DNA from 2 places in the Bradyrhizobium sp. ORS 86 genome. Region 1 is predicted to be linked to the other one. Evidence: riboswitches for the same ligand, from Rfam matches in the RefSeq annotation. Region 1 holds a riboswitch; the other holds the start of a gene.

What was found. Region 1 has a riboswitch for fluoride ahead of P6U25_RS04885 (MutS-related protein). Riboswitches for the same ligand answer to the same signal wherever they lie in the genome.
Region 2: another riboswitch for fluoride. It lies ahead of P6U25_RS13435 (cation:proton antiporter); the one in region 1 lies ahead of P6U25_RS04885 (MutS-related protein).

The regions. Positions count from the first base shown of each region.
Region 1 is NZ_CP120699.1:1,071,912-1,081,652, forward strand. It holds gene P6U25_RS04865 (autotransporter-associated beta strand repeat-containing protein) at 1-3,207, shown strand, start outside; gene eno (phosphopyruvate hydratase) at 3,522-4,802, opposite strand; gene P6U25_RS04875 (RNA pyrophosphohydrolase) at 4,807-5,301, opposite strand; gene P6U25_RS04880 (hypothetical protein) at 5,294-5,683, opposite strand; fluoride riboswitch at 5,906-5,966, opposite strand; fluoride riboswitch at 6,061-6,122, shown strand; gene P6U25_RS04885 (MutS-related protein) at 6,145-7,755, shown strand; gene P6U25_RS04890 (MutS-related protein) at 7,752-9,347, shown strand; gene P6U25_RS04895 (histidine phosphatase family protein) at 9,376-9,741, opposite strand, start outside.
Region 2 is NZ_CP120699.1:2,983,802-2,993,542, forward strand. It holds gene P6U25_RS13425 (autotransporter outer membrane beta-barrel domain-containing protein) at 1-1,406, opposite strand, end outside; gene P6U25_RS13430 (hypothetical protein) at 1,387-1,743, shown strand; gene P6U25_RS13435 (cation:proton antiporter) at 1,995-3,209, opposite strand; fluoride riboswitch at 3,317-3,377, opposite strand; gene P6U25_RS13440 (L,D-transpeptidase family protein) at 3,740-4,714, opposite strand; gene P6U25_RS13445 (lytic transglycosylase domain-containing protein) at 4,903-5,886, shown strand; gene P6U25_RS13450 (NUDIX hydrolase) at 5,933-6,328, opposite strand; gene P6U25_RS13455 (acetate/propionate family kinase) at 6,443-7,633, opposite strand; gene P6U25_RS13460 (phosphoketolase) at 7,662-9,741, opposite strand, start outside.

The sequences.
Region 1 (9,741 bases):
ATCGGCATCACCGGCACCTCCACTCTGTACACCCTTGCCGGCACGACGCTGGGCGTTGGGGGCCAGATTTCCGGCGGCGGCACGCTCGTTAAGGACGGCGGTGGCAAACTGATGCTGACCGGAGCCAACAATTACAGCGGCGGCACCACCATCAATGCGGGTACCCTGCAACTCGGTAATGGCGGTCCTTCCGGTTCGATCACCGGCGACGTCCTCAACAACGGCATCCTCGCCTTCTACCGTGTCGACACATCGGCGTTCGCCGGCGCGATCTCCGGTACCGGCTCGGTGCAGCAGATCGGCGCGGGCACCACGATACTGACCGGCAACAACATCTATTCCGGCGGCACCACCATTGCCATGGGCACGCTGCAGCTCGGCAATGGCGGCACGTCGGGTTTGATCACCGGCAATGTGACCAACAATGGTACGCTGGCGTTCAACCGCTCGGACGCGGTGACTTTTGATGGCGCGATCACCGGTGCGGGCGCGCTGAACCAACTCGGTTCCGGCACGACGATTCTTACCGCCAATAATAGCTATAGCGGCGGCACGACGATCACCGCGGGCACGCTGCAGCTCGGCAACGGCGGCATGTCGGGCTGGATCCACGGCAATGTGACCGACAATGGTGTGCTGGCCTTCAATCGGTCGGATGCAATGATCTTTGACGGTACGATCACGGGCGCGGGCAGGCTGGTTCAACTTGGTCCTGGCACGACAGTTCTCACCAACAACAGCAGCTATCTCGGAGGCACCACCGTCGCGGGAGGCGTGCTGATGCTCGGCAATGGCGGCGCCTGGGGCGCCATCACCGGCAACGCCACCAACAACGGCGTCCTCGCCTTCAACCGATCCGACACTTCGGTGTTCGCAGGCAACGTCACCGGCACCGGTTTGCTGCTGCAACTCGGCGCGGGAGCCACGGTGCTGACCGGCACCAGCAGTTACGGCGGCGGGACGCTGATTGCCGCCGGCACACTGCAGCTTGGCAATGGCGGCACCACGGGTTCGATCACCGGCAGCGTCACCAATAACGGCGTACTCGCCTTCAACCGCACCGACAGTTCGGTGTTTGCCGGTGCGATCTCCGGCTCAGGTTCCGTGCAGCAGCTCGGCGCGGGCACCACGGTGCTGACCAGCGCCAACACCTATGGCGGGGGCACGACGATCGCCGCCGGCACGCTGCAACTCGGCAATGGCGGCACCTCCGGATCGATCCTCGGCAATGTCCAGGATCAGGGCACGCTGGCGTTCGATCGCGCTAACACCGTGATCTTCGCCGGCAGCATCAGCGGCGCAGGCGCGCTCGCACAGATCGGGTCGGGCACCACCGTCCTGGCCGGCAACAACACCTTCACCGGCGGCACCACGATCTCGTCCGGTGAACTCATCGTCGGTAACGGCTTTGCCTCCGGAACGCTCGCCGGCAACGTTGCCAACAGCGGCATCCTCGCCTTCTACCGGGCCGATACTTCCGAGTTCACGGGCGCGATCTCCGGCGCCGGGTCGGTGCAGCAGATCGGCTCGGGCACCACCTGGCTCAACGGCACCTCCAGCTACACCGGCCCGACCGACATCTATGCCGGACGCTTGTCCGTGAACGGTTCGATCGCAGCGTCCTCGCTCACCACCGCGCATGCGGGCGGCACGCTCGGTGGCAACGGTATCGTTGGCCAGACCCTGATCGATGGCGGCACGCTGTCGCCGGGCAACTCCGTCGGCACGCTCACCGTGCAGGGCAACCTGACGTTCACCGCGGCCGCGACCTATCTCGCCGAACTCAATTCCGTCACCTCCGATCGCGTCAATGTCAGCGGCACGGCGACGCCCGCCGGCGCGACCGTTGTCGTCGCGGTCTATCCAGGCAGCGACTACGTGAAGACCCGCTACACGCTGCTCAACGCCGCCGGTGGCGTCCAAGGCACCTTCGGCGGACTGGTCAACACCAACCTGCCGGCGAGCTTCAATCCGTCGCTGAGCTACGACCCCAACAACGTCTACCTCGATCTCAAGCTCACCTATGCCGGCGGCATGAACATCAACCAGCAGAGCGTGGCCAATGGGCTGTCGAACGGCTTCAGTGCCGCCGGCGTCATTCCGCTGGCGGTCGGCGGCTTGACGCCCGCGGGCCTCACGCTCGCGTCGGGCGAACTCGCCACCGGCATCCAGCAGACCACGTTCGACGCCATGGGGCTATTCATGACGACGATGACCGATCCATCGGTGGCCGGCCGCACCGGATGGTCGTCGCTCGACGGCCGTGCAGCTTGGGCCTATGGACCGGTGACGTCGGACAAATTGGGCGGCGCGCGCGACGCATTCGCGGCGCTTCCCGGCGCGGCGGCGGCCGCCTCGTTCGATCAACGCTGGAGTGTCTGGACGGCCGCCTTCGGCGGCGGGCGCAGTACCAGCGGCAACGACATCATCGGATCGCACACCCTCACCGACCGCATCTATGGCGGTGCCGTCGGCGCGGATTATCGGCTATCGCCGGGCACTCTGCTCGGCTTCGCGATGGCTGGCGGCGGCACGGGCTTCGGCCTTGCCAATGGTCTCGGCAGCGGGCGCTCCGATCTGTTCCAGGCGGGTGTGTACGCCTATCACCGCATCGGCGCCGCCTATCTGTCAGCGGCGCTCGCCTACGGCTGGCAGGACGTCACGACTGATCGCACGCTGGCGCTCGCCGGCAGTGATCGCCTGCGTGGCACCTTTCAGGCCAACGCGTTCTCCGGTCGCCTCGAAGGCGGGTACCGGTTTGCGACGCCTTTCGCCGGGCTCACACCCTATGCGGCTGGGCAGTTCGTGACGCTTGATCTGCCGCCCTATGCTGAAGGCGCGCTTGCCGGAGACAACATGTTCGCGTTGAACTATGCATCCCGCAGCGAAACGGCGAGTCTGTCTGAACTCGGCCTGCGCACCGACAAATCGTTCGCGCTTGACGGTGCGCTCCTGACGTTGCGGGGGCGCGCCGCATGGGTGCACAATTTCGACACCGGGCGCAGCGCCGCTGCGACTTTCCAGGCGCTTCCGCAGGCGAGCTTCCTGGTCCGCGGCGCGACGCTGGCGCCCGACGCCGCGCTCGCCACGGCCTCCGTCGAGATGAAATGGATCAACGGTTGGTCGGTTGCCGGAACCTTTGAGGGCGAGTTCTCTGGTCCAAGCACCAGCCTCGCCGGCAAGGGGACCCTTAGCTATCAATGGTAAGAGTGCATCGTCCGACACACTGGCGGCTGCGGCAGGAGCGGCAGACTACCGAAATGCCATCAAGTGAATTAGGCCGCTCGCCGAAAGCAGAGCTCGCGAGGTCGCGGGTTTTGCGATGCACCGAACCTGCGCGGCGCTCATGCCATTATAACAAGCACAAACAGCGGTCCCTCGTGTCGGTGGTTGCGTATGACTCCCTCCCTGGGCACCAAAACTACGCTTTTCCACGCTGGAGCACGATCTTCGTGCGGCTATCTCGCCGAAATAGATGAGTCGGAACTCGCGGACTGCACCGTAGGTGCATTCGCTCCGCCTTAATGCGTCAGAAATGGACTTTCGTAGACTGCCGCAGGGCCAAGTTCACGTTCGATTTCCAGCAGGCGATTGTATTTTGCGAGCCGCTCACTGCGGGACAGTGATCCGGCTTTGATCTGACCCCCGCCCATGGCGACAGCAAAATCGGAAATGAACGTGTCCTCGGTCTCGCCTGATCGATGCGAGATCACGTAGCCCCAGCCGGCATCTCTGCACATCTGAACCGCCTTCATGGTCTCCGTGACAGTGCCGATCTGGTTGAGTTTGACCAGGACCGCGTTGGTCGCTCGGGTATCGATACCCTTCCGGATGAAACGTGGATTGGTGACGTAGAGATCATCGCCGACGATCTGGATTCGGTCTCCGCAAGCGGTCATCTGAAGGCGGAATCCCTCCCAGTCATCCTCGGCGAATCCATCCTCGATCGAAATGATCGGATAAGCCTCTAGCAAGCGGTTGTAGAGAGAAAGCAACTCGTCGCGTGAGAAGGTCCTATTGCCGGATTTGGCGAACACGTACTTGCCGTCCTTCGCGAAGGAACTCGCCGCGGGATCGAAGGCAAGGGCGATGTCGGTGCCGGGGCGTAGCCCCGCTTTGCGGATCGCAGCGACGATGAGCTCGCAAGCCTCTTCGGTCGTCCTCAGGTTCGGCGCGAAGCCCCCCTCATCACCGACAGCGGTCGAGTGACCCGCTTCATGCAGGAGCTCGTGGAGCGCGTGGAAGGTCTCGGCTCCGTAGCGGGCGGCTTCCGCGAAGTTTGGGGCGCCATGGGGCACGATCATGAATTCCTGGAAGTCGAGCGAATTCTGCGCATGTCGGCCGCCGTTGATGACGTTCATCATGGGGACGGGGAGCCTTGTTGCCGAAGCGCCGCCCAGATAGCGGTAAAGCGGCACACCTGCTGCCGAAGCCGCGGCGCGCGCGACAGCCATCGAAACGCCCAAGATCGCATTCGCGCCCAGCTTGCTCCTGTTTTCGGTGCCGTCGAGCACGATCAATGTCGTGTCGATTGGTTCCTGGGGGAAGGCAGCCATCCCCATGAGGCGGTCCCGAATGATCCCATTGACGTGAGAGACCGCCTGTAGCACGCCTTTGCCGCCGTACCGCATCATGTCGCCGTCGCGCAACTCCAGCGCTTCGTTGCGTCCAGTCGAGGCGCCGGACGGAACGGAAGCGGTGCCGGCGTCCCCGTTGTCGAGCCTTGCCGTGACGCGAAGCGTGGGATAGCCGCGCGAGTCCAGAATTTCGAATGCATCGAGAGCTTGGATGACAGCGGTCATGTGGCTAATCCCGGAAAATGGTTGAGAACTCGCCGATCACTTCGAGATAGAGCTGACGCTTGAACGAGACGGCGAGCTTGGGAAGTTCGTCGACGCGAACCCACCGCCACGCATCGAATTCCGGGTGATCGGACCCGAGATCGATGTCAGCGTCAGTGCCGCGAAACAGCATCACTAGCCACCTTTGCCTCTGGCCCCTCCAGCGTCCTCCCCATTTCTTGCGGGCAAATTCTTCCGGAACGTCATACTCGAACCAGCCCTTGCTTTCGGCGATGACCTCGGCCTTGTCGCTACCGATCTCTTCCTTGAGTTCGCGGAACGCAGCCTGTTGCGGTGTCTCGCCGTCGTCGATCCCGCCCTGCGGCATTTGCCAGGCTTCATCCCTCAGATCGGCTCTCCGGCCAACGAAGACCTCGCCCCGTTCGTTGAGCAGCACGATGCCGACGCCCGGCCGATAGTCGTCGCGCGCTCTGCGCTCCACCGGAGGCGCACTATTCATCTTCGCCTCCATCATCGTCCGAACTCCACGTGAGCGAAGAGGGCGCGGAATTGTCGGCGTGCATCGATTGCGAACTTGCTTCGGCCCGGTCGCGTGGCATCTCAAGCGACAAGGAGCGTTCGAGTGCCGCTTCCTGCGCGCGCAACCACTCAAACAGATCGCTTCGTTGGCCGCCGAGGGGGCGCGCCCATCGCAAGTTCTTGAACGGCGTAGCCTCCGGTCCGGCCCACCAATACTCCTTCGTGACCATCAGCGACCAGCCGCGGCGACCTGGCCGGGACAAGGTGAAGATCTCGATGACGATTCCGTGTCTGGAGCTCGAAAAACTATGGCGCTCCCGCTCGAATTCGACGCCATCATGCGTCCAGCGAGATCGTTTCATGCCCGGATTCGTGCTGGTTATGAGGAGGTCGAACATCCGGAAGAATGAGGGGCGCGCCAAGCTTCTCACGGCTCTGTGCCTCGATTTTGGAGGGGGGGCGCAGAACGCGCAGACCTTCGTGGCGGACACGGAAAGAGCTGCCCCTCGGCGCCCCGCTTGAGAAGATCGACCGCAACACTTGAAGGGATCGCCGGGCATTATTGCCTCCTACCGCCAACACGGCGCACGGTAGGAGTCATCAGCCTCGCGGCGGTTTCGGGGGCACTCCATCCCCGTCGATGTCGTGGCCAAATCTAGCCGCACCCTCCGCTTTGAGCAAGCAAGCGGAGGCTGGCTGATCGCTCATTGACTGGAACCGGATCGGACGTATTATTGTTAGCAATGTTGGCGATGGAGTTCGCCTGAACCGCCCCGAAGGGCTGATGACTCCTACCGAAGCACGGCTTTGGAGGAGTTTTGTTGTGTCTTATCCGCACACCCAATCACCGCCTACGGCCCAGCCTGACGGGCGTGAACGCCTTCCAAGCGTGCCGGGTGTCGTACTAGACGTCCTCTTCGATCGGCCCGAGGACTCTACAACTGCTGCGGAAGGTGCAGCGCCTGAATTCTTCGTTGATCTGAACCTGGATCAGGTGGTGGCCGCGATAACGGCCGGTTTTGAAGAGTACGCCATCAAGCCTTTCTTTCACGTCCCGCTGCAGCGGGTTGAAGCCGTTGAATATCGTCACGAAGTTTTCCGCGATCTCGAAGACCCGGCTCTCCTCGACAACATCAGACACTTCTCCAAGCGAATGAGGGATGCCCGGATCCGCAAGGCGCTATCGGCCAAGCTCTACGACCGATTTCACAAGGAGATGTGGTTTCTCCACGCAATAGAGATCTACTGCAATGCGATCGATCAATTGGCGACGGATCTGACGAGATCTCAGATGAAGTCCCGAGCGCTCCTGAGCATTCGCGACTATCTGACCAGCTACATTGCAGACGACAATTTCGTTGCTCTCCGCGATGAAGCCAAGAGCATCTCAGACCAACTGTCCCAGGTCAGGTACAGCATCTTGATACGCGAGGCCTCGTTCACGGTTAAGAACCTCCAGGACGAGCCGGACTACAGCGCGGAGGTCGAGAAGACCTTTGCGAAATTCAAGCATGGCGCCGCCACCGATTACCGCTCGAAATTCAACGATGCGCCGGAGGACATGAACCACATCGAAGCCAAAGTGCTTCAGTTAGTGGCCCGCCTCAATCCCGAGCCGTTTGCTCGCCTGCTGGCGTTCTGTGCTCGGCACGCCGAGGTTCTCAATAGGGTGGTCGTAAGGTTCGACAGAGAGATCCAGTTCTACCTCGCTTACCTGAATCACAAGGCCCGGCTCGAGCAGGCCGGACTGCGGTTTTGCCTGCCTGAGGTCTCTGACAATTCCAAACAGGTGCGTTGCCGCGAGGGATTCGACCTTGCGCTCGCGCTGAAACACGTCGGTGAGCAGAAACCGGTTGTCGGCAACGATTTTGATCTGTCGGGCCGGGAGCGGCTCATTGTGGTGTCCGGACCCAATCAGGGCGGCAAGACGACCTTTGCCCGCATGGTCGGCCAATTGCACTATCTTGCAAGCCTGGGATGCCCGGTCCCGGCGCGAGAGGCCAAGCTTTACCTGGCCGACCAGATCTTCGCGCACTTCGAACGCGAGGAGAAGGTCGAGAACCTCCGCGGCAAACTGGAAGACGACCTCGTTCGGATCTGCTCCATTCTGAAGCGGGCGACCCGGCGCTCCATCGTGATCTTGAACGAGATCTTCACCTCCACGACGATTCGGGACGAGACGTTCCTCAGTCAGAAGGTCATGGCGAAGCTCGCGGACATGGATGTGCTTGGTATCTGGGTCACGTTCGTCGACGAGTTGTCGACGTTCGGTCCCGAGACCGTTTCAATGGTGAGTACGGTTGCGCCAGACCAGCCGGCAGTCCGCACGTTCAAGATCGAGCGGCGGACTGCCGATGGCCTGGCTTATGCGATGGCGATCGCCCAGAAATACGGTTTGACGTATCAGCGCGTAAAGGAGCGCATCAAGCCATGAAGGCGTTCCTGCAATTTCCGGACCGCGATTTCGACCCGACGCTGCTGCTGTCGCGGCGAGATCGATCATATGCCCGGCAGAAGGAGCCTGGGCTGGATCTCAATCAAGCATTGCCCTGGAATCAAGCCGCCCTGAACCAGGATCTCGGACTTGATATCCTCTTGAACACGATGGCCGGTGGTGACGGTTTCCTGTTCGAAGTGGCTTTGATCGGACTGCTCAACGGAGTTTGCGACCTCGACGTCATCGGATATCGCCAGGACGTGCTGCGAGACTGCCTGCAGCACGAGCCGACTCTCAGGCGGGCATATGAGATCGTCGTCGAGGCTCTGAAAGCTGAAAGAAAGCACTATTGGTCGCCGATGTCGCGCTACCCTGCCGGCACCCTGTCGCATGCCGTCGAAATATTGGACATCTTCGTTCCGGCCTTACGGAAGCTCCGGGCCTTGGCCGACCGGAACGTTGGACTGTTCAACTCGCGAGGATTCTCCAGACTGTTCGGAATGCTCCGTGCCGAACTGAGCGACGCGTATTTCGACGAGATCGATGACCATCTGAAGCGGCTGAAGTTCAAGGGGGGCGTCCTGGTCAGCGCCCAACTGGGCAAAGGCAACAAGGCGACCAACTACGTCCTGCGCAAGCCGCACAGGAAGGATCTCGACTGGTTCGCCCGGCTGTGGCCGACCAGTGAAGGGTACACGTCCTATCTGAACCCGCGCGACCAGGCCGGCGCGCGCGCTCTATCCGAATTGCGCGACCGGGGGGGCAACTTGGTCGCGAATGCGCTTGCCCAATCGATGGATCATATTTCGAGCTTCTTTCAGATGCTGCGGATCGAACTCGCCTTCTATGTCGGCTGCTTGAACCTCTATGGGCACCTGGAGAAACTCGGTGCGCCCGTCTGCTTTCCCAAGCCAACAGCGCTGAGGGACGAGAAGCTGTCATTCTCAGGTCTGTACGACGTTTGTCTCGCTATCAGCATGAACCGAAAGCCCGTCGGCAACGATCTGGAGAGCGCTGGCAAGGATCTCATCGTCATCACTGGCGCCAATACCGGCGGCAAATCGACGTTCCTGCGCAGTCTGGGCCTGGCCCAACTGATGATGCAGGCGGGCATGTTCGTGCCGGCGGAGAGGTTTTCAGCGGAGGTCCGGATCGCCCTGTTCAGCCATTTCAAGCGCGAGGAAGATGCTGCGATGGAGAGCGGAAAGCTCGACGAGGAGCTGAACCGAATGAGCGAGCTCGTTGAGCATCTTCGTCCGGGCGCGATGATACTCACGAACGAGTCGTTCGCGGCGACCAATGAACGCGAAGGCTCGGAAATCGCGATGCAGATCACGACGGCGTTGCTGGAGAAGGAAGTGAAGGTCGGCTACGTGACGCATCTGCACCAGTTCGCGCATCGTATGCATCAGAAGAAGCTTCCGAATGCGTTATTCCTGCGGGCGGAGCGCCAGCCGGACGGCACGCGGACCTTCCGGCTGGTCGAAGCCGCGCCGCTGCAGACGAGCTATGGGGAAGATCTCTACGCGAACGTATTTGGAGGGGACGAGTGGCCGACGGAATCCCGTCGGCTCTCAGCGGCTCGATAGCCTGGGCGAGAAGAGGCGGTGTGCTGAGCTAGGCTGGATCGATCCCGTCTAAATGGCCGGTTTCGTTGATCGCAAGAACACGAATCCGATCGCCGGTTATCTCGATCTCGTTGATGCAACAGGGCTCTTGCGTGAGCCTCCAGTAGGAGGAGAGCGGCAGGTCCGCGACCTGCAAAAGCAGCGCCCGGTTCACGCTGTCATGCGAAACCAGAACGACAGTGCCGTAAGGGTGTCTTTCGAGTGCGAGCCGGACCGCGTCCGCTGCGCGCGCAACGACGTCCTGCAGGGAGTCGCCACCCGGAAATCGCATCAGGTGGGGCGTGTTGAACCAGGTCGCGTGAAGCATCGGCTCTGAGGCTGCCATTTCCTCATGGCTCTTCATCCGCCACGCGCC
Region 2 (9,741 bases), 1.9 Mb from region 1:
AGCTGGCCGTTCCCGCCGATATAGTTGCCGGCGACGGTCAAACTATTGCCCACGCCACTGCCTGCGAGATTGGCAATGCCGTTGTTGCGGAGCTCGCCGTTGATGGTGAAGTTGCCGTTCGGCCCGTCTGCGAGACCAGGCAAGGCGTTCGCTGTCGCGATTGTGCCGTTGTTGGTCACCGTGCCCGTCACGCTTCCGTAGCCTCCAAGCATTGCATCGGCGGCGACCGCGACCGGACCGCCGCCTGACAGTGCAGCACCAGGATGAGAGGCGTCGCCGACAATCAGCGTGCCGACCGCAACATTCGTGCCGCCGCTATGCGCATTGTCGCCGTTCAGGGCGAGCATGCCGGAGCCGAGCTTGGTCAGCGCGCCGGTGCCGGTGGTCCCTTGCGTGATGGTGGAGTTGAAACCCTGGACGTCGAGGGTGCCGCCGCCCGCGTTCAGGGCAATCGGACGACTCGCGGCGAGGTCGAAGGCAGAATTGAATTGCAGGGTTCCGCCGTTGAAGGTCAGTCCGCCGGTCGCGGCACCCAGGGCATTGTCGGCGCCGACGGCGACGACGCCTTCGTTCAATCGGGTTCCGCCGGAGTAGGAATTGCCACCGGAGCTGGTCGGCGCCAGCGTCAATGTGCCAGGCCCGGTTTTTTCGACGGCACCTGTTCCCGAAATCAAGCCCGTGTAGGTCCCGTCATCGGTCTGCGCGAAGCGCACGAGCCCGTTGTTGGTTACGGTCGGCGGCAAGCTTTGGGCTCGTGCCTGAAGTGTGCCGGCAGGATCGACGAGGATTGAACCGGTGTAATTCGAGTTGTTGCCGGTCAGAATCAAGGTGCCTTGCTGCACGATGGAAGCCGTCACACCGGTGATGGTGCCGGTCAACGTCCACGTTCCCGGGTCCTCCTTGATGAGGGTTTCGAACCCGGCCATGTTGCCGTGAAGCGAGTCCTGTCCGCTGCCGCTCAGGAAAATCGTATCGTTGCCGGCTCCGCCGTTGAAATCGCCATTCAGGACCGAGCCGGTGGTGAACCGCAATGTGTCATTACCGCCGGCGAGCACGAGATTGCCGTTCACCGTGCCTCGGTTGGTGAAATCGAGCGCGCCATTGCCGGAGCCTCCGATCGCGTTGACGGGGGCCTGAATGAGTCCGGTCTCGGTATTGATGACGGTATTCAAGCCTGTGACGTTCTGAGACCAGATCGCGACGCCGTTGGCGGCGCTGATGGTACCGCTGTTGACGACGGTATTGTCGGTACCGTGAAAATTCACGGCTTCGGCGCTGCCTTGCGTACCGAGCGCGAGGACTTGACCGCCTTGATCGACAGTCAACGTGCCGTTGCTGCCGAACTCGATCGTGTTGCCGCCTGTGCCGTACTGGCCGGGGGCCGATATGGCGGTCGCACTGACCACAGCGTTGTTGCGTACAGTGATAGTCGCACTGTTGCCAAGGCTGATCGCGTTCATATCCCCGACGGCGACCCTGGCGCCGGATTGCACATCGACGCTGGAGCCTGCCGGCGCAGCGGGACCGGCGCCTATTGTGCTCGTCCAGGGATTGGGGGCAGTTGCATTACACGTCGTTGCGATACCGACCGTGACACACGCTGCATCGGCCGGCGCCGCCGACATGCTGACGCTCATGGCCGCAAGCAAGAAGGATATCAGCGTCGTCGCGCTGCGAGGACGTGTGAGCGAAGATTTTGATGATGGAGAACATGACAGCGAAATGACTCTTCTTCTGTCGTAGGTTCGCCGCATACGCAGCCCCGCAGGATCATGGTTGTTGTTTTTCGTTTGACACCCTTGGAGCGAAAACGTGTCAGAAGTGTGCGAGCAGGGCTGGAAAACGCGCATAGCTGATACTCGCGTTTTGCGTGTTCCATATATCAATGCACTCTTGAGTGAATTTGTGATCGCGCCGTCGGGTCGAATTGTCGCAGCGAGTGGCGGACGCTGGCGCGCTTCGCGATGCGGTCATGCCGTCTTCGGGCGCTCCGACTATTCAGCCTGCTCCGGAATTGGCGTGTTGGCGGGCCTCGGCATCGCCGCCTGCTTCAGGCGCACGTCAGGGAGCAAGTGGTAGGGAAGATAGAATGCGTTCGCGATGATCGTCGGGATCACCGCGCTTCCGATCACAGCGGCCACCAGCGCCGAATACTGGCTTTGGTTGATGATCCCGTGCGAGAGACCATAAAGGGACGAAATGGTCCCGAAGGTCAACCCGGTCGACATCAGAAGCGTTGTGTACATCGCTTCCCTCCGCGGAGAGCCGAACAATTTCGTGACAGGCAAGACGCCGGCGATCTTGGTGGACATCTTCACCAGCAGGAAGAACACGAAGGCCGTCGGTGCGGACACCAGCGCCGGGAGCGAGACAAACGATCCGGCGCGGATGAAGTAGAACGGCGTCAGCAATCCAAACGTCAGCGTGCGAAGCCGACGCACCAGCACGTGATCCTTCCCGACCGTGCCCGCCAGCACCATGCCGATCAGATAGGCAGGCAGCACCGCCTCGCTGTCGGCCCAGGTTGCGAGCGCCCCCATGCCGAACAGACAGAGTAGCAGGAATTTGGTTTCGAGCTCCGAGGGGCGATTACCGTAGAGACGGAAGAAGCGCGGCGTGAGCCAAGGCAGAATGGCGAAAACAACGGCGCCGACTCCCAGAAAGACCAGCGTCTTCCAGCTAAAGGGTGCAAAGATGAGACCGAGTGCGACGACGGTGCCGAGGTCGGTCACGAAGCAGGCGGCAAGCACCGTCTTGCCATAGTCCGTGGTATTGAAGCCGAATTCGATCATGACCGCATAGACCACGGCGACCGAGGTCGTCGACATTGCGACGCCGGCGAGCCAGCTCGGCATGATCTCCCATCCAAGGAGATAGCGCGCCGCTGCCGCGCAACCGAGGAACGGAACGAAGAAGCTCACCAGGCCAACTGCGGCCGCCTCCCGCCATTTTTGCCTGAAGATGGTTGGGTCGAGTTCGGCTCCGGCGAGAAACGTCAGCACGATCGCGCCGATGCCTGAGAGAAACTTGATCCAGGATTCGTCGGTACCAAGCACTGATGAGCCAATCATCGCATCGATGACAAGCTGCGCGATCGTGCCGACCACAATTTCTGACAGCGCGGTGGAGATGCGCAGCCAAATCGACAGCAGGCTGGCGAGCAACGCCAAGCCGAGCCACAGCGCCGCGAGTGCCCACATGCTCGTCATGACGGCCTCCGCGCGATGACGTCGCGTGACTTCTGCGGTCTTGTTGCGAAACTCTGGGCAAAGAATGGACGTGCTGAGTGGGGCATGGATCCTCCTGCTCGCGTTGCAGCGTCGCAGGAGTCATCAGCCGGTCCGGCGTTTTTGGGGGACTCCATCCCCGTTATTCGGATAGTAAGCGCGACCGCGACAAACACAAGGGCCGATCGTCCGGGCACCTTCCCGAAACCCGGCCGCTTTTTCGGCTTCGCGGTGCCGCAGAGCCGACAGGGATGGTGCCCTGACAGTCCCGCGTCGCAATATCCAGGAATAGCCCATTTGGGACATGAACCTTGGGCGGGGGTATGTAGACCTATAGATACCGGGATTTTGCAATCACCTTCCTGGGGCTAGAACCAACGCCGCTCGCACGTATTTCAAGCGGGCGGCGTTGTTGTTGTGCGCACGTGGCCGTCATCGCGAGGCGAGGCATCGTCCCGAGACGCGCGTTCTGCCTCCTTGCCACGAGGGTTATCGACGTTTGTGACGCACAACTAATCCAGGAAGGTCACGGGCGTGCCGCGCTTGACGACGGCAGCCAACGCATGCGCATCCCAATTGGTCAATCGCACGCAGCCATGCGAGGCCGCCTTGCTGATCCTGCCGGGATCGGCCGTGCCGTGAATGCCATAGCCCTCGGCAGAAAGATTGATCCACATCGAGCCGACCGGATTGTTCGGACCGGGCCTGATGGTGAAGGGCTTCCTCGATTTGACGCCCTTGAAGCGGTATTTCGGGTTGTAGCGATAGATCGGATTCTTGTTGATCGCCGTCACCTTCAGCGTACCGGTCGGCGTCGGCTTTTCCGCGCTGCCGACCGTCGCGGGATAGAACGCGAGCAGTTGTCCCTTGGCGTCGAACGCCTTGACCGTCTGCCGCGTCTTGTCGACCTCGACACGTGCGACCGGCGTCGAATGTCCGGTTTGGAGAACGTTCGCGACCGCAATGGTTTCGCCGGCCTTGTCGAACTTCTTGCCGGGATTGATCGCCTGAAGCAATGCCTCGCTCATGTGGAATTTCTCGGCGAGCGCTTCACGCGGACTGGTATAGTTCAGAGCCGGCAAGCTCTTCATGTTCTCCATTTTTGCCGGCAGCTTCTTCAGGAACGGTCCTTTCACGTCCGCCTCGGCGATCTCGTAGTTGACGATCGCAGGACCATCGCTGACAGCGGCAAGCTTGTCCCAGAGCTCTGTCGTGACCGCCTTGTCGAAGGACAATCCATTCGCCTCGGCGAAGGCCACAAGCGCCTTCTGTGCATTCTCGCCAAGCTTGCCGTCGATCTCGCCAGGGGAAAAATGCGCGCGATCGAGCAGAATTTCGAGCTTGGCAACGGACGCGTTGATCTGGTCGCGGCTTGGCGGCTTTGCTGGCGGGGCTGCCGCGTCATTGATGGCGGCGGCATCGAGCCGTGCCGCAACCGTCGGCCCGGCCGACACGAGCAGGAGGACAACGGCAAGGGACCGAAACATCGTGCATCCCACGCGTGGATCATTCCGTAAAGCTACGGAGAGCTTCGAAGTTCCATCACGTGTAACCGCGGAGATCCTGCGATGGAACAAGCAAGATCGCAGCTTCGCCCCAATCGACCCGTTAAAAAGTCGTTATCGGAAGTGCATTTGCGCCCAGCTCACAGCACAATCGAGGTCCTCCGTAGCAAATGCGATTCATCGTCGCGGTGCTGGCCGCGTTTCTCGCCTTGATGTTCGATTTCGAACGTTCGCCAAACCCCGTCCCAAGTGACGCCCCAACAACTCAAGCCTCGCCTGTCTCAAGACATTCGGTGTCCGATGCCGTCCCGTTCGCGGCCCTCTTCATTGAGAGCGCGGCTGCCAGCGAGAAGCCGAGTGCGACGGTCGAGAGTGAAGGGCCCGCCGAGAGTCAGCCGCAGCAAGCTGAGCTCAAGCCTCAGGCTTCCGCGATCGATGCGTTCTGTCACGCCCTCAGTCAAGCAGCCGAGGCGAGCGAGATTCCCGTCGCGTTCTTTGCGCGTCTGATTTGGCAGGAGAGCCGCTTCCGCTCGAACGAGGTCAGCCACGCGGGCGCGAAGGGCGTTGCGCAGTTCATGCCGGAGACGGCCGCGGAAGTCGGCCTCGACGATCCCTTCGATCCGTTCAAGGCGTTGCCCGCATCCGCAAAGCTGTTGCGCAAACTGCGCGACGATTTCGGCAATCTCGGTCTTGCGGCTGCCGCCTACAACGCCGGCGCCGGCCGCATCCAGAAGTGGCTCGCCAAGCAGAGCGACTTACCGCGCGAGACCCGCGACTATGTCCGCATGATCACCGGAACCAAGGCGGAGGACTGGATCGAGGATGCCGACAGGCTTGCAATCCGCGTCGACCTGCCACGCGAAGCGCCGTGCGAAGGGGTCGGCGGCTTGTCCAAGGCGAAGGATGTCGCCTTTGTCTCGGCACTGGCCGCGCCCGGCGTGACCACGATCATCCGCAAGGCGGAGTCGGCCGAACTGGCGGCAAGACTTGCGGCCAGCCGCGTGCGCAAGCGGGTCGCGATCCTGCTCAAGAAGGCAACGCCGGAAGCTGCCCGGCTCGGCAAGGGCCGCCGCGTCGTGGTTGCACACACCAAGGCAAAGTCCGCGAAAGGCCGTGCCATTCGCCTGGCTTCACGCGAGCGTTCATCGAGCTGACAGATCGGTAAGCGACCGACGTGTCATGCTCTAAATATGCCGCGGCTTATCTCCGGCGCCGCCGTTTCCTTGGAAACAGGCGGTCGCGGATATAGCGTGAGGTCGGCGTCAGGCGGACTCCCCGGGGCTTCTGCCAGACTGCGCGGTCGATCTCCTTCTTGTCGCCAATGGCGAGCCTGCCCTTGGCGTACTTGGCGATGAAGATCGCGTCGCTCATCTTGCGGCCAGAGCGCTTGTTCCTTGCCTTAACTTCCCTCCAGAGGCTGAGCCTGCCGAGTTTGAGCTTTGGCAGCTCCTCCTTGATCTCGCGCTTGAGACAATCCTTCCCGGATTCGCGAGCGCGTCTGCGGCCGCCGGGGAACATCCACAAACCGTCGGATCGGCGTCGGACCAGAAGAACCTTGCCGCGCTTCGCGGCTACCAGCTTGGATGACTTGGCCATTGCTGCAGTAAATCTAAAAGGAATCGATGACACTTTAACTTGTCTACTCATGTAGACAAGTTCGACGATGCGTTGTTCCACTATCGGTTGACGAACGCGGACGCTACCGGAATTTTACGGCTTTACTCGCGAACGCAGCAGCGCCGCGCAGTGCCGCGCCATGCTGGTCTCCTCGCTGGTCGGGATGACGAGCACGTCGACTCGGCTGTCCGCTGCCGCGATGCGCTGCTGCCCCTTGCCGTTCGCTGAGGCATCCAGGCGCACGCCGAGCCAGGCCAGGCGTTCGCAGACCTGCTGCCTGACCTCGACGGCATGCTCGCCGATGCCGCCGGTGAACACCAGGCCATCGAGCCCGGCGAGCGTGGTCGCCATCACGGCGACCTCGGCCGCGACGCGGAAGGTGAAGAGATCGACGGCTTCGCGTGCGGCGGCCTCCGGGCTCGCAAGCAGCGCGCGCATGTCGGCCGACATGCCGGATATGCCGAGCAGGCCGGACTTTTCATACAGCAAATGCTGCACCTCGTCGGCCGACATCTTCTCTTGCTGCAGCAGATATAGCAGCACGCCCGGGTCGATCGTGCCGCAGCGCGTGCCCATCACGAGACCGTCGAGCGGGGTCAGGCCCATGGTGGTATCGACGCTCTTGCCCCTGTGCAGGGCGCACAGGCTCGCGCCGTTGCCGAGATGCGCCACCACGATGCGCTTCTCGGCCCATTGCGGCGCGATCGCGGCGAGGCGCCCCGCGACATATTCGAAGGACAGGCCGTGGAAGCCGTAGCGGCGGATGCCGCGCGCTTCAAACTGCCGGGGAATCGCAAAGCGGCTTGCCGGTGGCGTCAGGCCGTGATGGAAGGCCGTGTCGAAACAGGCGATCTGCGTCACCTCCGGTTGCAGCGATTGCACGGTGCGGACTGGCGCCAGGCAGCGCGGCTGGTGCAGCGGCGCGAGCGGCGTCAACGCGTCCAGTGCGGCGAGAGTCTGCTCGGTGATGACGACGGGGCCGGCAAAGTCGCGCCCGCCATGGACGATGCGATGGCCGACCGCGGCGAGCCTGCCGCCCGCAAGGTAGTCCTCGATCCAGGCAAATATGTCCGCGAACAGATCGTTGTCCTTTGCAGCGCCGCTCGCACGGCGCTTTTCAAAAAGTGTCTTGCCCGACGCATCGCTCACCACGACGCGCGGAACCTGCTCCTGCTCATCGAGCAGGCCCTTGCACTGAAGCGCCGGCTCCGTCGGCCCGATGTCAAACAGGCCGAACTTGACGCTGGAGGAGCCGGCATTGAGCACTAGGACGCTGTCGGACATCGGTGGTCTCGCTCGCGTTCGTGGCCCTTCAGCCGCCGGATTTGGGCTCCGTCGTGTCGGTTGCACGATAGGGCCAAACCCAGTCGCGGATCTGCGGCATGTCCTCGCCATGCTCGCGCACGTAGCGGGAGTGCTCGATCAGGGCGTCGCGGAATTGCTGCTTGACGTGGGCGGCGGCGATATCGAGCCCCGGCACGCGCTCGATCGCTTCGATGGCGAGATGGAAACGATCGAGCTGGTTCAACACCACCATATCGAACGGCGTCGTGGTGGTGCCTTCCTCCGCGAAGCCGCGCACATGCATGCCCGCGTGATTGGTGCGGTTGTAGGTCAGGCGGTGGATCAGGTAGGGATAGCCGTGATAGGCGAAGATCACCGGCTTGTCGCGGGTGAACAGGCTGTCGAAATCGCGGTCGGGCAGGCCATGCGGATGCTGCTCCTTGGGCTGCAACGTCATCAGGTCGACCACGTTGACGACGCGGATCTTCAAGTCCGGCAGCGCCTTGCGCAGCAGGTCGACGGCGGCGAGCGTCTCCAGTGTCGGGACGTCGCCGGCGCAGGCCATCACCACGTCGGGCTCGGCATCCGCCGGCTCGGTGCCCGCCCATTTCCAGATGCCAATGCCGGCCTCGCAATGAGTGATGGCTTCGCGCATCGGAAGCCATTGCGGGGAGGGCTGCTTGCCGGCGACGATCACGTTGATGCGGTCGTAGGTCCGCAGGCAGTGATCGGCGACCCAGAGCAGCGTATTGGCATCGGGTGGCAGATAGACGCGGACGATATCGGCTTTCTTATTGGTGACGAGATCGATGAAGCCGGGATCCTGGTGGCTGAAGCCGTTGTGATCCTGGCGCCAGACATGCGACGTCAGCAGATAGTTCAGCGATGCGATCGGGCGGCGCCAGGCCAGCGCGCGCGACACCTTCAGCCATTTGGCATGCTGGTTGAACATCGAATCGACGATGTGGATGAACGCCTCGTAGCAAGAAAAGAAGCCGTGCCGTCCGGTGAGCAGGTAGCCTTCGAGCCAGCCCTGGCAGAGATGCTCGCTCAGCACCTCCATCACCCGCCCGTCATGGGCGAGGTGGACGTCGTAGGGCTCGATCCCCTCCATCCAGATGCGGTCGGTCGCCTCGAACACCGCGTCGAGCCGGTTCGATGACGTCTCGTCCGGGCCCATGATGCGGAAATTGCGCGTATCCGCATTGAGCTTCACCACCTCGCGCAGGAGCTTGCCGAGCTCGCGCGTGGCTTCGCCGACGACGCCGCCGGGGCGGGGCACCTCGACGGCATGCTTGCGGAAATCCGGCAGCTTGAGCTCGCGCTTGAGCAGGCCGCCATTGGCATGCGGATTGGCGCCCATGCGGCGGTCGCCAGTCGGCGCGAGTGCCTGCAATTGCGACACCAGCCGGCCGTCGGCCTCGAACAGCTTGTCCGGCTCGTAGCCCTTCATCCACTGTTCCAGCAGCTTCAGATGATCGGGATTGCTGCGCGCGTTCGATATCGGCACCTGATGGGCGCGCCAGAATCCCTCGACCTTCAGGCCATCGACCTCTTTCGGCCCGGTCCAGCCCTTCGGGCTGCGCAGCACGATCATCGGCCATTTCGGCCGCTTGAAGCCCGCGCGCTGCCGCGCGCTCTGCTGGATTGAGCGGATGCCGGCGAGGGCGCTGTCGAGCGTGTCGGCCATCAGCCGATGCATCGCAGGCGGATCATCGCCTTCGACGAACAGCGGCTCGTAACCATAGCCGGTGAAGAGGCTGCGCAGCTCCTCGTCGCTCATCCGCCCCAGCACTGTGGGGTTGGCGATCTTGTAGCCGTTGAGGTGCAGGATCGGCAGCACCGCGCCGTCATGCAGAGGGTTGAGGAACTTGTTGGAATGCCAGGAGGCCGCCAGCGGGCCGGTCTCCGCCTCGCCGTCGCCGACCACGCAGGCCACGATCAGGTCGGGGTTGTCGAAGGCGGCGCCGTAGGCATGCACCAGGGCGTAGCCGAGCTCGCCGCCCTCATGGATCGAGCCGGGCGTCTCCGGCGCGGCGTGGCTCGGAATGCCACCGGGGAAGGAGAACTGGCGGAACAGCTTGCGCAGGCCGTCCGCATCGCGCGTC